DNA from 3 places in the Actinoplanes sp. NPDC051405 genome. Region 3 is predicted to be linked to each of the others. Evidence: riboswitches for the same ligand, from Rfam matches in the RefSeq annotation. Region 3 holds a riboswitch; each other region holds the start of a gene.
What was found. A riboswitch is a leader RNA that binds a small molecule or an ion and turns the genes downstream of it on or off. The one in region 3 is predicted to bind cyclic di-AMP.
Positions count from the first base shown of each region.

Region 1: it holds a riboswitch for cyclic di-AMP, as region 3 does, so the genes downstream of both, ACZ6S4_RS44310 (C40 family peptidase) here and ACZ6S4_RS18880 (coiled-coil domain-containing protein) in region 3, are expected to answer to the same signal.
Region 2: it holds a riboswitch for cyclic di-AMP, as region 3 does, so the genes downstream of both, ACZ6S4_RS43835 (C40 family peptidase) here and ACZ6S4_RS18880 (coiled-coil domain-containing protein) in region 3, are expected to answer to the same signal.

Region 1 is NZ_JBVJIR010000040.1:1,064-6,734, reverse strand. Features, by position in the region: gene ACZ6S4_RS44325 (dTMP kinase) at 1-489, shown strand, start outside; gene ACZ6S4_RS44320 (SDR family NAD(P)-dependent oxidoreductase) at 486-1,166, opposite strand; gene ACZ6S4_RS44315 (sigma-70 family RNA polymerase sigma factor) at 1,716-2,717, shown strand; gene ACZ6S4_RS44310 (C40 family peptidase) at 2,802-3,728, opposite strand; cyclic di-AMP (ydaO/yuaA leader) riboswitch at 3,776-3,910, opposite strand; gene ACZ6S4_RS44305 (DUF3817 domain-containing protein) at 4,121-4,447, opposite strand; gene ACZ6S4_RS44300 (hypothetical protein) at 4,489-4,950, opposite strand; gene ACZ6S4_RS44295 (DUF6158 family protein) at 5,040-5,297, shown strand; gene ACZ6S4_RS44290 (DUF1360 domain-containing protein) at 5,314-5,671, shown strand, end outside.
Region 2 is NZ_JBVJIR010000037.1:33,668-39,338, forward strand. Features, by position in the region: gene cydB (cytochrome d ubiquinol oxidase subunit II) at 1-718, opposite strand, end outside; gene ACZ6S4_RS43820 (cytochrome ubiquinol oxidase subunit I) at 728-2,122, opposite strand; gene ACZ6S4_RS43825 (BlaI/MecI/CopY family transcriptional regulator) at 2,198-2,566, shown strand; gene ACZ6S4_RS43830 (M56 family metallopeptidase) at 2,563-3,486, shown strand; cyclic di-AMP (ydaO/yuaA leader) riboswitch at 3,622-3,759, shown strand; gene ACZ6S4_RS43835 (C40 family peptidase) at 3,774-4,766, shown strand; gene ACZ6S4_RS43840 (SRPBCC family protein) at 4,820-5,440, opposite strand; gene ACZ6S4_RS43845 (hypothetical protein) at 5,492-5,671, shown strand, end outside.
Region 3 is NZ_JBVJIR010000008.1:108,553-114,223, reverse strand. Features, by position in the region: gene ACZ6S4_RS18890 (glycoside hydrolase family 65 protein) at 1-1,017, shown strand, start outside; gene ACZ6S4_RS18885 (coiled-coil domain-containing protein) at 1,081-2,097, opposite strand; cyclic di-AMP (ydaO/yuaA leader) riboswitch at 2,103-2,238, opposite strand; cyclic di-AMP (ydaO/yuaA leader) riboswitch at 2,517-2,666, shown strand; gene ACZ6S4_RS18880 (coiled-coil domain-containing protein) at 2,670-3,755, shown strand; gene ACZ6S4_RS18875 (ABC transporter ATP-binding protein) at 3,786-4,562, opposite strand; gene ACZ6S4_RS18870 (ABC transporter permease) at 4,567-5,463, opposite strand; gene ACZ6S4_RS18865 (TetR/AcrR family transcriptional regulator) at 5,633-5,671, shown strand, end outside.

The DNA of each region.
Region 1 (5,671 bases), on a different contig from region 3:
CGGTACGCCGTCTGCCAGTACGCGAGCATCCGCGCGCACGCCAAGACCCCCCGCCCCGAGCGACTGAACAGGGCCGAGCGCCGCGCCCGCCTGGCCTACCGGGTGTTCCCCGCGCCGGACGTGACGTTCCTGCTGGCCGTGGATCCCGCCGTCGCGTACGAGCGGATCGAGCGGCGAGGCTACGACCACGAGGAGATGGACTACCTGCGCGCGGCTACCGCTGCGTACGAGTCCCTGCCCGAGCACCCCACCTTCGTGGTGATCGACGCGAACGGCACTCCGGAGCAGGTGCAGCAGGCTCTGCTGGACCATCTGCGGGCGTGGCTGCCCGCGCCGGTGCCGGCGGTGGTTCCGCTGCCCCGGGTGCCTTCCGGCTCGCGGGGACCGGCGACGATGCTGGTCGCCCACGCCCGGGCGCTGCTGGTGACCGTGGCGACCCTGGCCGCGGCCGCCTCGGTGCTGACCTACCAGCTGGCGGAGGGCTTCTAGGCCCGGCCGTAGACGGGGATGGCGGCACCGCTGGTCGGCGCCGAGCCGTCCCCGGCCAGGAAGCCGATCACCTGGGCGATCTCGGCCGGGGTGACCCAGCGGGAGAAGTCGGCGGCCGGCTGGGCGGCCCGGTTGGCCGGCGTGTCGATGACGCTGGGCAGCACGGTGTTGCAGCGCACCCCGCTCTTCTTGTATTCGACGGCGACCGCGTTCGCGAAGGCGAGCACCGCGGCCTTGGCAGTCGCGTACCCGGCCGCTCCGGCGAACGGGGCGACCGCCGCGCGCGACGAGACGCACACCACCGAGCCGCCGCCGGCCGCCACCAGGTGGGGCAGGGCGGCCGCGGTCACCAGGTACGTCGGGCGCAGATTGGACCGTAGGATCGCCTCGAAGTCCTCGATCGGCGTCTCGTGCACCAGCCCGCCGCCGGCATATCCGCCGGCCAGGTTCACCACCGCGCGCAGCGGTGCGTCGGACTCCGCGGTTGCGACGGCCACCGCGGCGGCGACAGCATCGGGGTCGCTCAGCTCGGCCGTGACCGAGACCACATCTTTCGGCAGTCGATCGGCACCGGCCCGGACCGGGGCGACGACGCGCCAGCCCTGATCGCGCAGCACATCGAGGATGGCCCCGCCGAGCCCGCCCGCTCCACCCGTAACCAGCACACTGCGCTCCATACCGTGAACCGTAACGGTGTGTTTTGCGTCACGGTCGCCGGGACTCGATGGAACGGCCGGGGCGGCCCGCCGAACGGCCGTCATTCCCGCGTGGGTCACCCGTACGGGCGAGTGAACTGGGGCTTGTCGTGCCGCATCGTGGCAGGTGGTCCCGTTCGCGGTCGGCGACGGGAGCTTTCGCCGTGGCGTTTGGGTCAAGCCGGACGGCAACCTGTCGATGCTGGACGTGAACCCAATCGGCTACCAGCCCGTACTGGGTAGTGATGAGCATCGCAGCGGAATCCGTGATGCCCGTCGCTGTGACGAAGAGGGGCCGATGGTGTCATGAAGCGGGCACAGGGTATGCGTCTCATCACGCATCCACCGGCGGGTGCTGCTCCGAATACCTCTGCGAGAGCCCTCTTCAGTAAGTATGCACGCGGCTCTCAGCTGATGCTCAGACACTCGTGACACTTTCGACTCACCAGCCGGAATCAGCGCAGGGCGCCAACTGTTCAGGTATGTGTCAGCACCGCAATGCATGAACTGCGGACGTTACGGGGAGGGCTGATGGACGCAGGTATTGCCCGTAACAGGGTTAGTGAAGGCAATGAGGGGACCGTGGGCAACGTGGAGAAGAACACCGTGATGAGGACCGACCAGGTCGCCGAGGAGCGCGACCTCGTCGGAGTCTACCTGCACGAAATCTCCCGGACGCCGCTGCTGGATGCTGCCAGGGAGGTCGACCTCTCCAAGGCAATCGAGGCCGGCCTCTACGCCGAGCACCTGCTCGACACCGGCGAGGTCCGTCGCGGCGTGAGCCGGGAAGAGCTGGAGCGGCTGGTCACCGAGGGCAAGCGGGCGAAGGATCTCTTCATTCGCGCCAACCTGCGACTGGTCGTGTCGATCGCCCGCCGTTACGTGCGCTCGGGCATGCCGATGCTCGACCTCATCCAGGAGGGCAACACCGGCCTCGTGCGCGCCGTCGAGAAGTTCGACTACGAGCGTGGCTACAAGTTCTCGACCTACGCGACGTGGTGGGTCCGCCAGGCCATCAGCCGGGCCATCGCCCAGCAGGAGCGCACCGTGCGCCTGCCCGTGCACCTGGTCGAGGACGTCAACCGGATGCGCAACGTCACCCGCCAGCTCGTCCGCGAGCTCGGCGCCGACCCGGAGCCCGCGCAGGTCGCCGCGGCGCTGGGCGTGACGGTGGAGCGCGTCACCGAGCTGACCCGCTGGGCCCAGGACACCGTGTCCCTGGACACCCCGGTGGGCGACGACGGCGACACCAACCTCGGCGACCTGGTCGCCGACAGCGACGCGCCGTCGCCCGAGGAGATCGTCCTGACCGCGCTGGAGCGTCAGCGCATCGAGGGACTGCTGAACCACCTCGACGACCGTTCGGCGGGCATCATGCGCGCCCGGTACGGCCTCGAGGACGGTCGCGAGCACTCGCTGACCGAGGTGGCGTCGCGGTTTTCGCTCTCTCGGGAGCGCATCCGCCAGCTGGAGATCCAGGCGCTCGGCCGGCTGCGTGAGCTGGCCCGGGCCGAGGGCCTGCAGGCCGCGTAAGGCAACCGCCAGTACGGCGAAAGGCCGGTGACCCCTCAGGGGACACCGGCCTTTTCTCGTGCCTGCTGAAGCGGGTGACCCGGCTCAGGTGACCCGGCCGTAGCCGTTCGGGGTCATGATGTCGATCGTGCGCTTCTTGACGGGCTGGCCCGCGCGGGAGGCGTCGATGATCTGGCCACCGCCGACATAGATGCCGACGTGTCCGTTGCTGCGGTAGAAGACCAGGTCGCCCGGCTTGAGCTCGGACCGCGAGATCCTGGTGGTCGCGCTGTACTGCGCTGCGGCGTTGTGTGGCAGCGACTTGCCGGCGGCCCGCCAGGCGGCGGAGGTCAGGCCCGAGCAGTCGTAACCGTTCGGCCCGTCCGCGCCGTAGTCGTACATGACGCCGAGGGCGTTGTAGGCGAAGGTGACGGCCTTACCGGCGGAGCCCGCGATGGACGGGATGTTGCCGGTGTACTTGCTGGCCTTCTCGGTGGGCGAGCCGTAGGCGGCGGTGCGCATCGCGTACAGCTTCTTGAGGTCGCCCTCGATCTTCTTCTTGCGCGCGTTGAGGGCCTTGGCCTCGGCTTCCTGCTTCTTCTGCGTCGCCTTGAGGGCGGCCTGGCGCTCGGCGAAGTTCTCCGTCGTCGCGCGGTACTCCGCGATGTCACGGCCGCGGCTGCGGGAGATCTGCTCGAGGATGCTCATCCTGTCCATGAGGTTGTCCGCGCCCTCGAGCACGACGTTCATGGTGCCGATGTTGCCGGTCTTGTACGCCGACGCCGCGATCGCGTCCATCTGCGTGCCGGCGGCCTCCAGCGCGGCCTTGGCCGGGGCCAGCGATGCGGCCAGCTTCTTTTCCTGGTCCTTGGTCTGCTTGAGGCTGATGTTCATCTTGTTGTACGACTCGACGACGTCCTCGAGCTGATCGGACGCCTTGTCGATCTTCTTCGTCAGCTCACTCGTCGACGGTTCCGCGTGTGCGGCGGTCGCGGTGGTGCCGGTGATCGCGATCGCCAGGGCGGCAACCACCAGCGCACGGAGCCTCGTGCGGGCGTGTGGCAACGGTTTGTGGCCTTTCTTCCGCTCGGGCCGCCTACCGGGTTAGCTGACGGGTTCGGGGCGGGAAGAAGGCCCCTACCGCTCGCGCGGATTCACCCCGGTGCTGCTTCGGTTGGTTCCCCGGTTCGTCGTGGCGGAGGCGGTGACCGTGGGGGATCTGGTCGTCCGTTTCCGCCGGCGAGGATTCGGCGGCGTTGGCCGGCGCCACCGAGGGTGTGGCTGCGGACCGGACCAACCGCATTAACTTATCGGCGCGCGGCATTAACACAAGAGCCCGAAGAGTGACTTGCGCCAATGATCACAAATAAGAGAATGATCCCGATAACGGCGGGCAACAAATCCGTTCCGCAGCGTTACTTTTTCTACTCTGCCATGGCCGGCGGCGAAGTGCGCGTGGCCGGGACCCACTTGTGCGAGACGACCCGTTCGGCCCAGAAGGAGAGGAACGGGATCGTGCCGGCCAGCATCACCAGCAGCATCCGGCCCAGCGGCCAGTGTGCCCGGCGGCTCAGGTCAAAGGCGGCGACCAGGTAGACCATGTACAGAAAGCCGTGGAACGGGCCGATGGTGGCCACCACGGTGTCGTTGTCACCCAGGTACTTCAGCGGCATGCCGACCACCACGAGCGCGATGAGGACCACGCCGACGATCCAGGCGATGATCCGGTAGCGGGTGAGGGCTCCCTGCATAGTGCACGTCCTTGAACTCGCTGGAACTGGGCGGTCTGGACTCAGCCGGCGCTGGCGCGACGGCCGGGATAGTCGCTCGGCCGGGCTCCGGGGTGGGCGGCCAGCCAGCCGAGGTAGTCGTTGTAGGCGGCGAGCTCGGGATCGTCGTCGTCGGCCGGCGCCACCTGCGCCACCGGTACGCGGACCGGGCGGCGCACGGTCACCGGGGCGTCCTGCCGGGGCACGGGCTGCTGCGCCGGCTGCTCCTCCGACTGCGGCTCGGCCTCTGCCGGCCCGTCCTGCTCGGCGGCGCGGGCGGCGCGGCGCTCCTGCTGGACCTCGCGGTACCAGATGAACACCACGAAGACGGCGAACACCGGCCATTCGAAGGTGTAGCCCCAGCTGAGCGAATTGCCGCCGGTGGCCCGGCTGAACTGCCACCAGCCCAGGGCCAGGAATCCGGCCACGAGCACGAGCGCCAGGATGTGGCGCGCGATCCACGCGGGGGTCCACAGCCCTTTCATGTCCCTCAGCGTACCGGCGGGTTTGGCGGCAGGGCGCACGGGCAACCCCTTGCAGCAAGCACTGAGCGACCGAGGAAGGGAGCGCCGTCATGACCGACGCCCGGCTCGACTCCGCCGGCGACGAGACCGTCGTCTCCGAGAACGGCATCGACCCCGCGGGGCTGGCCGACGACGATCTGTTCCGTGAGCTGGCCAGCCTGCACCGCACCCGGCTGCAGACCCTGCGACACGGCCCGGACGCCGCCCTGGCCAACCATCTGCGGCGGACCGAGGAGCTGGAGAACGAGTACCTGTCCCGGTACGCCGGCCGTGAGGTCGATCCCGGCCGGCTCACCCAGGACTTCTGAGAGGAACCCGGATTTCATGATCTCCTCGGTACGCGGCCGGCTGAACCGGCTGCGGCGGGACTACGCACCCCACGAACACCGGCCGCTGGACGGTTACGTGGCCACGATGGGGGCGTTTGGACTGCTCGCCGGCAGCCTGGCCGCCGCGGCGAAGCTGACCGCGCGCCCCGTACCGGATCGCCCGGCCACCGCCGACATCGTGCTGATCTCCATCGCGACGCACAAGCTGAGCCGGCTGATCGCCAAGGACGCGATCACCAGCCCGCTGCGCGCGCCGTTCACCCGCTATGCGGCGCCGGCCGGCAGCGGTGAGATCAACGAAGAGGTACGCGACCAGGGCAGCACCCTGCGCCACTCCGTCGGTGAGCTGCTGA
Region 2 (5,671 bases), on a different contig from region 3:
GGCCGTTGCGAGCCAGCATGGCGATGCCCAGGCAGAGCGCGGCCGCGGCCAGCGCCGGCCGCGACTCGGTGGCGAAGCCGATCGCGGCCAGCACGGCGGTGCCGCCGGTGGCCAGCGTGACGCCGAGCCGGCGGGCCCGCAGGTGCACCGGGCCGGTGGTGCGCAGGGTCAGGAACATCGCCCCGATCAGCAGGGCGGCGAACAGGGCCGCACCCGCCCCGGCCAGGGCCGGCCAGCTCAGCAAGGCCGCGGTGCTGCGGCTCAGACCCGTACCGGTGACCTGGCCGTCCGGGCCGAGGGCCAGGCCGTGGGTGAGCACGCCCAGCACCGCTCCCCAGAGCAGCACGATGCCGGCCGAGCTGGCCGCCAGGGCCGCGTCGCAGCGCCGGCGCCAGCGTGGCCCGTCGCCCTTGCCCCGGAACTCCAGCGCCACCCCGCGGACGGCGAGCAGCAGCAACAGGGCGACCATCGGCAGGTAGAGGCCGGAGAGCAGGGCGGCGTACCAGTCGGGGAAGGCCGCGAAGGTCACGCCGATCGCGGCGACCAGCCAGACCTCGTTGCCGTCCCAGAACGGGCCGACGGTGCGGACGACGGCTCCCCGCTCGTGGTCGTCGCGGCCGACGACCGGGGAGAGCAGGCCGACGCCGAAGTCGAAGCCCTCCAGGACGAAGAACAGCACCCAGCAGAGCACCACGAGCGCGAACCAGACAGTGATCATGGCAGTTCCTCAGTAGACCGGGACGGGTTCGCGCTCGGGGGCCTGCTCGCCGGCGGCTGCGGCGGGCGCGGCGGCTTCGAGCGGTTGCCGGGACAGGTGGCGGACCAGCCGCAGCCAGACGACGGCGAGGATGCCGTAGACGACGGTGAAGCCGGTCAGGGAGACGAGCACCTCGCCGCTGGTCAGGCCGGGGGAGATGCCGTCGGCGACCCGGGAGATGCCGAACGCGAGCCAGGGCTGGCGAGCGGTCTCGGTGAAGATCCAGCCGAACGTGTTGGCCGCGGCGGGCAGGATCGGGATCAGCGGCAGAAAGCGGATCAGCAGCCGGTGGGCCTGCCGGTCGCGCCGGGTGGTCCACAGGTAGTACGCCGCGACGGCCGCCGCCAGCATGCCGATGCCGATCATCAGCCGGAACGTCCAGAACGCCACCGGGATCATCGGGATGTAGCTGCCCGGGCCGAACTGGGCGGCGTACTGGGCCTGGAGATCGTCGATGCCCTGCACGGTCGCGCCCGGGTCGCCCTTGGCCAGGATGGACAGCAGCCGCGGGATCTCCAGGCTGAAGAACGGCTCGCCGCCGTCCGGGCCGCCGACCGCGAAGACGGAGAAAGGCGCGCCGGTGGTGGTGGCGTACAGGGCCTCGGCGGCGGCCATCTTCATCGGCTGCACCTCGGTGATGACCTTGCCGAGGTGGTCGCCGGTCAGGGCGGTGAGGGCGCCACCGGTGAGCGTCAGCCAGGCACCGAGCCGGGCCAGCGTACGGAATGCCGCCTCACCCCCGGCCCGCAGCCGCCACACGCCGATGGCCAGCAGCAGCGACCCGCCGGCCATGACCGCCCCGGCCAGCGTGTGCGGGAACGCGGCCAGGTTGACCTTGTTGAGCAGCAGCGCGCCGAAGTCGTCGAGGTGGGCCCGCCCGGTCACCGGGTCCAGCGAGTACGCGACCGGGTTCTGCATGAACGAGTTGGCGGCCAGGATGATGAACGCGGACATCACGGTGCCGGCCGCGACGATGACGATGGTGGCGGCGTGCAGCTTGCGCGGCAACCGGTCCCAGCCGAAGTACCAGAGCGCGAGGAACGTCGCCTCCAGGAAGAAGGCGAGCATGCCCTCGATCGCCAGCGTCGGGCCGAACACGTCGCCGTAGAACCGGGCGAAGTTGCTCCAGCCCAGGCCGAACTGGAACTCCTGCACCAGCCCGGTGACCACGCCGACCGCGAAGGTGACGATGAGCAGCTTGCCGACCAGCTTGGTGAGCTGCAGGTAACGCTCCTGGCCGGTGCGCAGCCAGGCGAGCTGCAGGCCCGCGGCGGTGCCGGCCAGGCTGATCGACAGCGGCACGAAGAAGTAGTGGTAGATCGTCACGACCGCGAACTGCAGCCGGGTCAGCTCGAGCACGTCCACGGATGGCCCCCTCTACGACGTTCCGTAGTAGATACTACGCCCCGTAGTACGACGCTGTGCAGTAGAGTGGGTCACATGGCTTTGGGAGACCTCGAACGTGAGGTCATGACGCAGTTGTGGAACGCCGGCGAGCCGCTGACCGTGCGCCAGGTGCACGAACGGCTGAGCCGCGACCGCGAGCTGGCGTACACGACCGTGATGACCGTGCTGGACCGGCTGGCCAAGAAGGGTGTCGTCACCCAGCAGCGCGCCGACCGGGCGTACCGCTATGCCCCCGCGCAGTCGCGCGAGGAGATGACCGCCGCCCTGATGCTCGACGCCCTCAGTGCGGCCCCCGACGGCGTCCGCGACGCGGCCCTGGCCCACTTCGTCGGCCGGATCGACCCGTCGGCCCTGACCGCCGCCATCGAGGCGGCACGGAAGGACCCGGGCGTAGCGCCGTGACCGCCCTGCTGCTCGGCGCGCTCGGGCTGGCCCTGTCGCTGGTCGTGCCGGGCATCCTGGCCGGCGCGCGCTGGACCGACCGGGCGCCCGCGGCCGCCGTCGCGTTGTGGCAGAGCATCACCCTCACGGGGGTGCTCTGCGCGCTGGGCGTGGTCCTGGCCGGGCCGCAGGAGCTGGTCAGCGAGCTGGGCTCCGACCGTCCGGTGGGGGCCGCGGCGCTGATCTTCGCGCTGGTCGTGGCCACGGTGATCATCGTGCGGCTGCTGGTGTCGCTCGTCCGGGTGAGCATCCGGTCCCGGGCGCGCCGGTCCCGGCACCGGCTGCTGGTCGACCTGCTGGACAGTGCCGAACGCCACGGTGAGCTGCCGGTCGAGGTGCCCGCCGGGTTGCGGGTGCTGGACGGGCCGCTGCCGTTCGCGTACTGCCTACCGGGCCGCTCGCCGCGGGTGGTGCTCAGCGACGGTGCGCTGCGGGTGCTCGACGCCGAGCAGGTGGCCGCGGTCATCGCGCACGAGCAGACCCACCTGCGGCACCGGCACGACGTGGTCATGGAGTCGTTCACCGCGTTCTACCGGGCGGTGCCGCGGCCACTGCGCAGCCGGGCGCCGCTCGACGCCGTACACCTGCTGCTCGAGATGGTCGCCGACGACGCGGCCCGGCGGCGGTGCGGTTCGGCGCCGCTGCGTACGGCCCTGGCGCTGCTCAGCGACGCGGTCAGCCCGGACGCCCCGGCCGAGCTGGGCAGCGCGGCAGCGGAGCGCCGGCGCCGGCTCGACCGGCTGAATATCAGTGATCCGCGCCCGGTCACCGTGGGCCTGACCCTGGCCGCGGCCACCGGCGCGGTCGGTCTGGTGGTGTTACCCACGGTGATTCTGGTGTTGCCATGGCTGGACCGGGCGCTCTCGGCATGGCCGCTTTGACGGCCAATTTCTTACGCTGCGTCAATCAATGTTCGGCGCAGTGTGTCCTGATACCGCCGGGTTCAATTCGTCGTTGATCGGGAGTACGGTAATGCCCGGCTCGGCAGTCCCCCCTCGTCCCAACCCGGGCGAACTGACGGGCCACCGCCTAATCGTCGCGAGACGAACCGGGGACCCAGCAGTTCTGGGGTAAAGCCACCAGCAGCACGGTGGCCGGGCGCGCTTCCCGCCCGCACCCGTCAGCTAACCCGGTCGGCGGCCGAGGGAAGAAAGGACACTGCACCTACGTGAAACGGATTGAGGCGCGCAGCGCCGCAATTCTGCGCAGCATCGCCTGCGCCGTCATCGCGGTCGGGATTCTTCTCACTCCCGGGGTGGCGAATGCGACACCGTCCCCGTCGAGCATCGAAAAGCAGATCGACGAGCAGTGGAACAAGCTGGAACCGGTCATCGAGCAGTACAACAACGTGCACAACCAGCTGCTCAAGAACCAGGCCCAGCTCCGCAAGATCGACAAACGGCTCGCACCGCTGGAGCTGGAGGTCGACCTGGCCATGTCGCAGGTGGGCAACATGGCGGGCAAGGCCTACATGCAGGGCTCGCCCAGCGCCATGAAGGCCATGGTGGTCAGTGGCTCGCCGACCGCTCTGACCGAGAAGCTCACGTTCCTCGACCAGATCAGCCGGCACCAGCGTGAGTCGGTCTCGGGCGCCGCGAAGCTGCGCGACCAGCTCGCGGGTGACAAGCGCGACCTGGACACCCTGACCAAAGCCGTGGCGGCGCGCGACAAGGCGCTGGCCCAGCAGAAGAAGGACATCCAGAAGAAGGTCGACGAGCTGCAGAAACTGCGGATCAGGGCGTACGGCGCGAGCGGCGTCTCCGACGGTCCGTTCAAGACCGGCCCGTGCCCGGTCGACTACACCGACGACAAGGGTGGCCGGGCGGCGCAGAAGGCGTGCGACCTCATCGGCAAGCCCTACGTCTTCGGTGCGGAAGGGCCGGGCGGCTACGACTGCTCGGGCCTGACCAAGGTGGCCTGGGCGGTGGCCGGGGTGCACCTGGAGCACTTCACCGGTGACCAGATCCACGCGGGCCGGGCGGTGAGCCGCAGCCAGCTGCAGCCGGGCGACCTGATCTTCTACGGCAGTCCGGTCCATCATGTCGGCATCTATGTCGGCGGCAACACGATGGTGCACGCACCGCACACGGGCGACCACGTCCGCATGGCGTCGATCGATCGCAGCGGGGCCATCACCGGCATCCGCCGCCCGACCGGCTGAGGCTCGCACCACGCACGACGGAAAGCCGCCACCTCCGTGGCGGCTTTCTCCGTTCAGGGCTGCTCCGGGGCGAACTGGGCCAGCGCCATCTCCTTCGCGGCGGCGATGTCCTCCGGTCCCGCGGTGCCGGACGCCTCGATCACACTCACCCAGGTGTGCACCGACCGCAGCGTGAACTCCCGGGCCTCCGGCGAGTTGGCCGCGGCGACCGGGTCCTCGGCGAAAACACCCTGCAGGAACAGCCCCAGAGCCAGCAACGCGCCGTCCCAGCCGGGGCCGACATAGAGTGCCCCCGCGCCGCTGCGGGCCATCTCGATGGGGACGGTGTGTTCCAGCTCGAGCCGGGTCCGCTCCGCGCCGTCCGGGGACAGGCGCAGCTCCACCAGGCTCAGCGGCCCGCCGAAGGTCAGCCGCAGTAACCGCGGTGGTTCGCAAGCCAGGATGTCACCGCCCGCATTGCCCTCCAGCTGGAACTTGCCGCCGGCCCGCAGGTCACCGCTGACCGGGTAGAACCAGCGCCTGATCCGCTCCGGGTCGGTCAGGGCCGCCCAGACGTCCTCGACCGCGCCGTCATAGACCCGGCCGAGCAGGACGGTGACCCGTTCGCCACCCTCGATCGGGCCCCTGCTGACGGTGCGCCGAATGGCCTCGAGCTGCTCAGCGATCTCGATCATGGTGGTCCTCCTCATGCCGCGCCGTTCTGGACGCGAGCCAGTATGCCAGCCGTGACTTATATAAGCCAGAGCTGGTATGAGGAGAGATCGGCCCAGCAGTTCGCCACCGGCGCCCTGCGTCGCGGGAACGGCATCGAACAGTTCCTCGGCGATACCGTGATCGGCGGCGAGCCCGCCATCCGGTGGGTGGAGATCGGCCCCGTGGGCGGGCAGTACCGGGTCTCGCTGCAC
Region 3 (5,671 bases):
GAGCGCGACTACGGCCTGGAGCTGCTCGTCGAGACCGCCCGGCTGTGGCGCTCGCTCGGGCACCACGACCGGCACGGCCGCTTCCACATCGACGGCGTCACCGGCCCGGACGAGTACACGGCCGTGGTCGACGACAACGTCTACACCAACCTGATGGCGCAGCAGAACCTGTTCGCCGCGGCGGACGCGGCCAAGCGGCACCCGGAGCTCGCCCGCAAGCTGGGCGTGGACGACGAGGAGTCGGCGTCGTGGCGGGACGCGGCGGCTTCCGTGCACATCCCGTACGACCGGGAGCTCGGCGTGCACCAGCAGTCGGAGGGCTTCACCCGGCTGGCGGAGTGGGACTTCGAGAACACCCCGCCGGAGGCGTACCCGCTGCTGCTGAACTACCCGTACTTCGACCTGTACCGCAAGCAGGTGGTCAAGCAGGCCGATCTGGTCATGGCGATGTACCTGCGAGGTGATGCCTTCACCCCCGAGGAGAAGGCCCGCAACTTCGCGTACTACGACGCCCGTACCGTGCGGGACTCGTCGCTGTCGGCCTGCATCCAGGCCGTCATGGCCGCCGAGGTGGGCTTCCTGGAGCTGGCCCACGACTATCTGGGCGAGGCCGCCCTGATGGACCTGCACGACCTGCACCAGAACGCCCGGGACGGCGTGCACGTGGCGTCCCTGGCCGGTTCCTGGATCGCCCTGGTGGCGGGCCTGGGCGGCATGCGTGACTTCAACGGGCAGCTGTCCTTCGCGCCCCGGCTGCCCAGCCGGATCAACGCGCTGGAGTTCTCGCTGCTCTGGCGCGGCCTGCGGCTGCGGGTGGAGGTCACGGCCGACGAGGTGACCTACTCGCTGCGCAACGGCGGTGGTTCGGCGCGTCTGGACCTGCTGCACCACGGCAAAGAGGTCACCATCACCCAGGTGAAGCCGGTCGTGCTGCCGATCCCGCCGGCGCCGCCGACGGGACCCGCGCCCAGCCAGCCGGCCGGTCGCGCCCCGGTGCGCCGGGCCACCGGGGTCTGATTCCGCAACGAAGAAGCCCCCGTCCTCCGCGAGGAGGACGGGGGCTTCTCTGCGCTTGCCGCGCTAAAGCATCGAGACGTGTACGTGGTCCGTGTGATCACTGGGACCGTGGTACGACTTCCAGCCCGTGGCCGGGAACCAGATCTGTTTGTTCCAGATGACGTAGAGGATGCCGAGCCGGTCGGCGTTACGCACCAGGAAGGCCATCAGGTTGTTGCCGTACTCCCGGGTGTCCTGGTTGTGCCAGGGTGCGAAGCCGCTCTTCTGCAGGGACCAGTCGCAGGCGCGGCCCTTGGGATGCTCGAACGGGCCGCCGTTGCGGTGACAACCGACGAACCGGTTGAACTTGGCCTTCTTCACTTCCTTGTACATGTGGAAGGTCCGCGCGGTGATGCAGCCGCCCGTGGTGGGGTCGTCGACGTTGCAGGACTCCGGGCCGAACTCGCCGTCGGAGTTGCGGGGTGCGGGGGCGGCGACCCGGGACTTGGCGACCACGAAGCCACCCGTCACCGACTTGCCGCCGACCTGGGCCAGCGCCTTCTCCGCCGACTCCTTCTGCTTCTCCATCAGCGCGAGGTTCTGCTTCTGCGCCTTGACCTCCTGGTCCAGGCGCGTCTTGTTGGCGGTCACCTCGTCGATGGCCTGGTCCAGCTCGCGCAGCTTGCCGTCGTTGAGGGCGTTGATCTCCTCCAGGGAGACCGCCTTCTTGAGGAAGCCGTCCGGGCTGGTGGTGTTGAGCAGGAAGCCCATGGTCGAGATGCCGCCGGTGCGGTACTGCTGAGCGGCGACCGCGCCCACCTCGGGCAGCAGCAGGTCGCGCTTCGCCTCGGCGTTCTTGACCTTGAGGGCGAGACCGAGCTGGGTCTTGGTCGACTTGGCGACCGCCGCCTTCGCCGTCAGATAGCGCCGGCCGGTGGAGTCCAGCACGTCGTTCAGCAGCGGGTTGTCGTCGCCGTCGTCGGCGGTGGAGTTGGTGCCGTCCGGACCGGCGTTCGCCGGGGATGCGGGCACGAGCATCATCGTGACCGCGGCGAGCGGTGCCAGGGCGAGGATCAGCCACCGGCGGGGTCTTGCCGTCATTCAGAATCCTTCCGCGTGACCACCGGCCGGGTTAGCTGACGGGTTCGGGACGGAAGCGATCCCTACCACTGACTCGTGGATTCACCCCGGTAGTTCTGTGGTTCCCCGGCTCATCTTGCGACGATTAGATGGTGGGCTGCCGGCGCCTTGGGGGCAGCGCCTTCTGGCAGTGACCGGCGGCCAGCTTACCTGACAACGGCCGAACTGACAGCGCTGCCGCGAACGGTAAAAGGGTTACCGGGCAACGACTTTCCGTCACCGCTCGATGGAATGACGCAGGTCATAGCCCGTAACGACGCATTAATGTGAGTCGTTGCATTCTTTCCGGCAACTGCTCACCATCAGTGCACGATCCATTGCGCACCGTGTGACGACTGTCGATTCCTAGCATTGATGGGTAGTGTTCGTCACGGTCTCAGCGCAGACCGCCGCCTAATCGCCGCACGGCGAGCCGGGGAACCACTTGAGTAATGGGGTGAATCCGATCCGCGCACCCCCGCGCGATCGGTAGGGATCGCTTCCGTCCCGAACCCGTCAGCTAACTCGGTCGGCGGCCGACGGAAGGAATGTTCGTGAGGCTCAACCCTGTCCGCCGGCGATTAGCGACCGTGCTCGCGGTCCTCGTCGCCACCTCGGGGCTGGCGCTCGCCGCCCCGACCTCCGCCACCGCCGCACCCCGCCCCTTCGCCGCGCCGGGCGACTCGGGCGACGACGGCGAGGGCGGTTCGAAGTCCCTCATCAAGCAGCTCGAGGCGGCGTCCAAGGGCTTCGTCGAGGCCAAGGAGGCACTGGACCGCTCCAAGAAGCGCCAGCAGCAGCTGACCGCCAAGCTCAAGGAGCTCGACACCCAGCTCGGCCCCAAGCAGGCGGCGCTGGACGAGATCGTCCAGCGGGCGTACCGCACCGGGCGGCTCGGGCCGATGTCGGCGATGATCACCGCCGATTCCACCGGCAGCATGCTGGACCGGGCGCAGACCCTGGAGACCATCGCCGTCAAGCAGGACCGTGCGGTGCGCGACCTGAAGGACAGCCGGGACCAGCAGGCGCAGGCCAAGACGGCGATCGACACCGCCGTCCGCGAGCAGCAGCGCCAGCTCACCGTCATGGCCAAGCGCAAGAACCAGGCCGAGGACGCGCTCAAGGCCGCCAACGCCGCCAGCGCGGCCGACGGTGGGTCCACCAGTTCGTCGTCCGGCGGCGGTTCCTCCAGTGACGGCGGCAGCAGTGCGCTGGCCGCGGCCGCGCCACGCAACTCGGACGGCTCCTTGCCGAGCGAGTCCTGCAGCGCCAACGACCCGACCACCTCGGGATGCATCACGCCGCGCACCCTGCACGCGATGAACGAAGCGAAGAAGGACGGTTTCACCCGCTTCGTCGCCTGCTTCCGCCAGCAGAACAGCGGTGAGCATCCGAAGGGCCGGGCCTGTGACTTCGCCGCCGACAAGGGTGGCTTCGGCGGCGACGCGACCGGGGCCAGCCGGGACTACGGCAACCGGCTGGCGAACTACTTCATCAACAACGCCGGCCGGCTGGGTGTGCTCTATGTCATCTGGTTCCGGCGGATCTGGCTGCCCAGCAGTGGCTGGAAGTCGTACTCGGGCGCCGGTGGCGACCCGAGCAGCGACCACACCAACCACGTGCACCTGTCGATGCGCTGACCTGATGCGCTGATCACGGGAGTGCGGGGCCTACCGCTTGACGTAGGCCTCGTACTCCTTCAGCACGTCATCGGTCGGGCCGTCGGCGCGGATCAGGCCCGACTCCAGCCAGATGGCCCGCTCGCAGGTGTCGCGGATCGACTGCTCGCTGTGGCTCACCAGGAACACGGTGCCGGCCTGCGCGCGCAGATCCCGGACCCGCTGCTCACTGCGCCGGCGGAACTTCGCGTCGCCGGTGGCCAGCGCCTCGTCGATGAGCAGCACGTCGTGCTGCTTGGCGGCCGCGATGGCGAACCGCAGCCGGGCCCCCATGCCGGACGAGTACGTCCGCATCGGCAGCGAGCTGAAGTCACCGCGTTCGTTGATGCCGGAGAAGTCGATGATGTCCTTGGTCTTGCTCTTGACCTCGGCCGGGGACATGCCCATGGCCAGGCAGCCCAGGACCACGTTGCGCTCACCCGGCAGGTCGTTCATCAGGGCCGCGCTGACGCCGAGCAGGGACGGCTGGCCGGCCGCGTAGATCGCACCGCGCTCGACCGGCAGCAGCCCGGCGATCGCCCGCAGCAGCGTGGACTTGCCTGAGCCGTTGGTGCCGATCAGGCCGACGGCCTCACCCTTGTACGCGACGAAGCTCACACCCTTGATGGCGTGCACCTCACGCATGGTCGCCGGCTTGGTGCCGGTGACGAGCCGCTTGAAGCTGGCGAGCGGGCTGCCGGTGCCCGGGGTCGCCGACTGCTGGATCCGATAGACCACGTGGGCGTCGTCGACGATGACCGTCGGATCGCGCCGGTCGCCGCCGGTCATGTTGTCAGCCACGGCCGTAGCCCTTCTCTCCGCGCCAGAAGTAGACGTAACCCCCGAGACCCACCACGAACGTCCAGGCGAGCGCCTCCAGCCACATCACCGTGGGACTCGCCGCGAGCGGCACGTCCTCCATCAGCGCGTGCCGCATGAGGTCGATGAACACCAGCATCGGGTTCGCCTCCACCAGGGTCAGTTTCCAGCCGCTGAGGTGGTCGGTGAAGCGGGTGACCGGGTAGAGCACGGCCGACAGGTAGAGCCACATCCGCATGACGAACGGGATGAGGTTCCGGACGTCCGGGATCTTGCTGCCCAGCCGGGCGCCGGCCAGGGCCAGGCCGGCGTTGAACACGGCCTGGAGCAGGAAGATCGGCACGATGAGCAGCCACTCCAGGGTGATCGGCTCACCGAAGCCGACCACGATGACCATCAGCACGGCCAGCGAGGCGAGCGTGTTGCGGACCTCGACCATGGTGATGGCCAGGGGCAGGCTGCCTCTCGGGAAGTGCAGTGCCCGGATCAGCCCGAGGTTGCCGGTGATCGCCTGGATGCCCGCCGACACCGTGGACTGGGTGAAGCCGAAGATGAACACGCCGGTGCACAGGTACGCGACGAAGTTGTCGACGCCGCTCTTCGTGTTCAGGATCACGCCGAAGATCAAGTAGTAGACAGCCGCGTTGATCAGCGGCGTCAGCACCTGCCAGAAGACACCGAGCCGGGTCTTGCCGAGCGACGAGGCAACCTTGGCGTTGGCGTACGACGCGATGAAGTGCCGGTACGCCCAGAGCTGACGCGTGTACTCAGGCAGGGAAGGCAGCTTCCCGGCGGCGCTGAGCCCGTGTTTACGGGCCAGCTCCTTGAGCGTCAGGCCGGTCTCGGAATCGGCGACCGCCGTCTGAGGCATGGGGCGCTCCGATCTGGTCGGTCCGCTGGGGATGGGGGACCTGGATGACTTGCGCGGGAACACACTAAACAGTGTGCCGCGATGGAACGGCGTCGTATCGACGTCAGCCCCGAAAGTAGCCGAACTAGCGCCGGAACGCAACCGTTGCGTCCTGGCGTATAGTGCACTCGTGGTTACAGCGAAACGTGCACCCGCCGGAGCGGCGGTG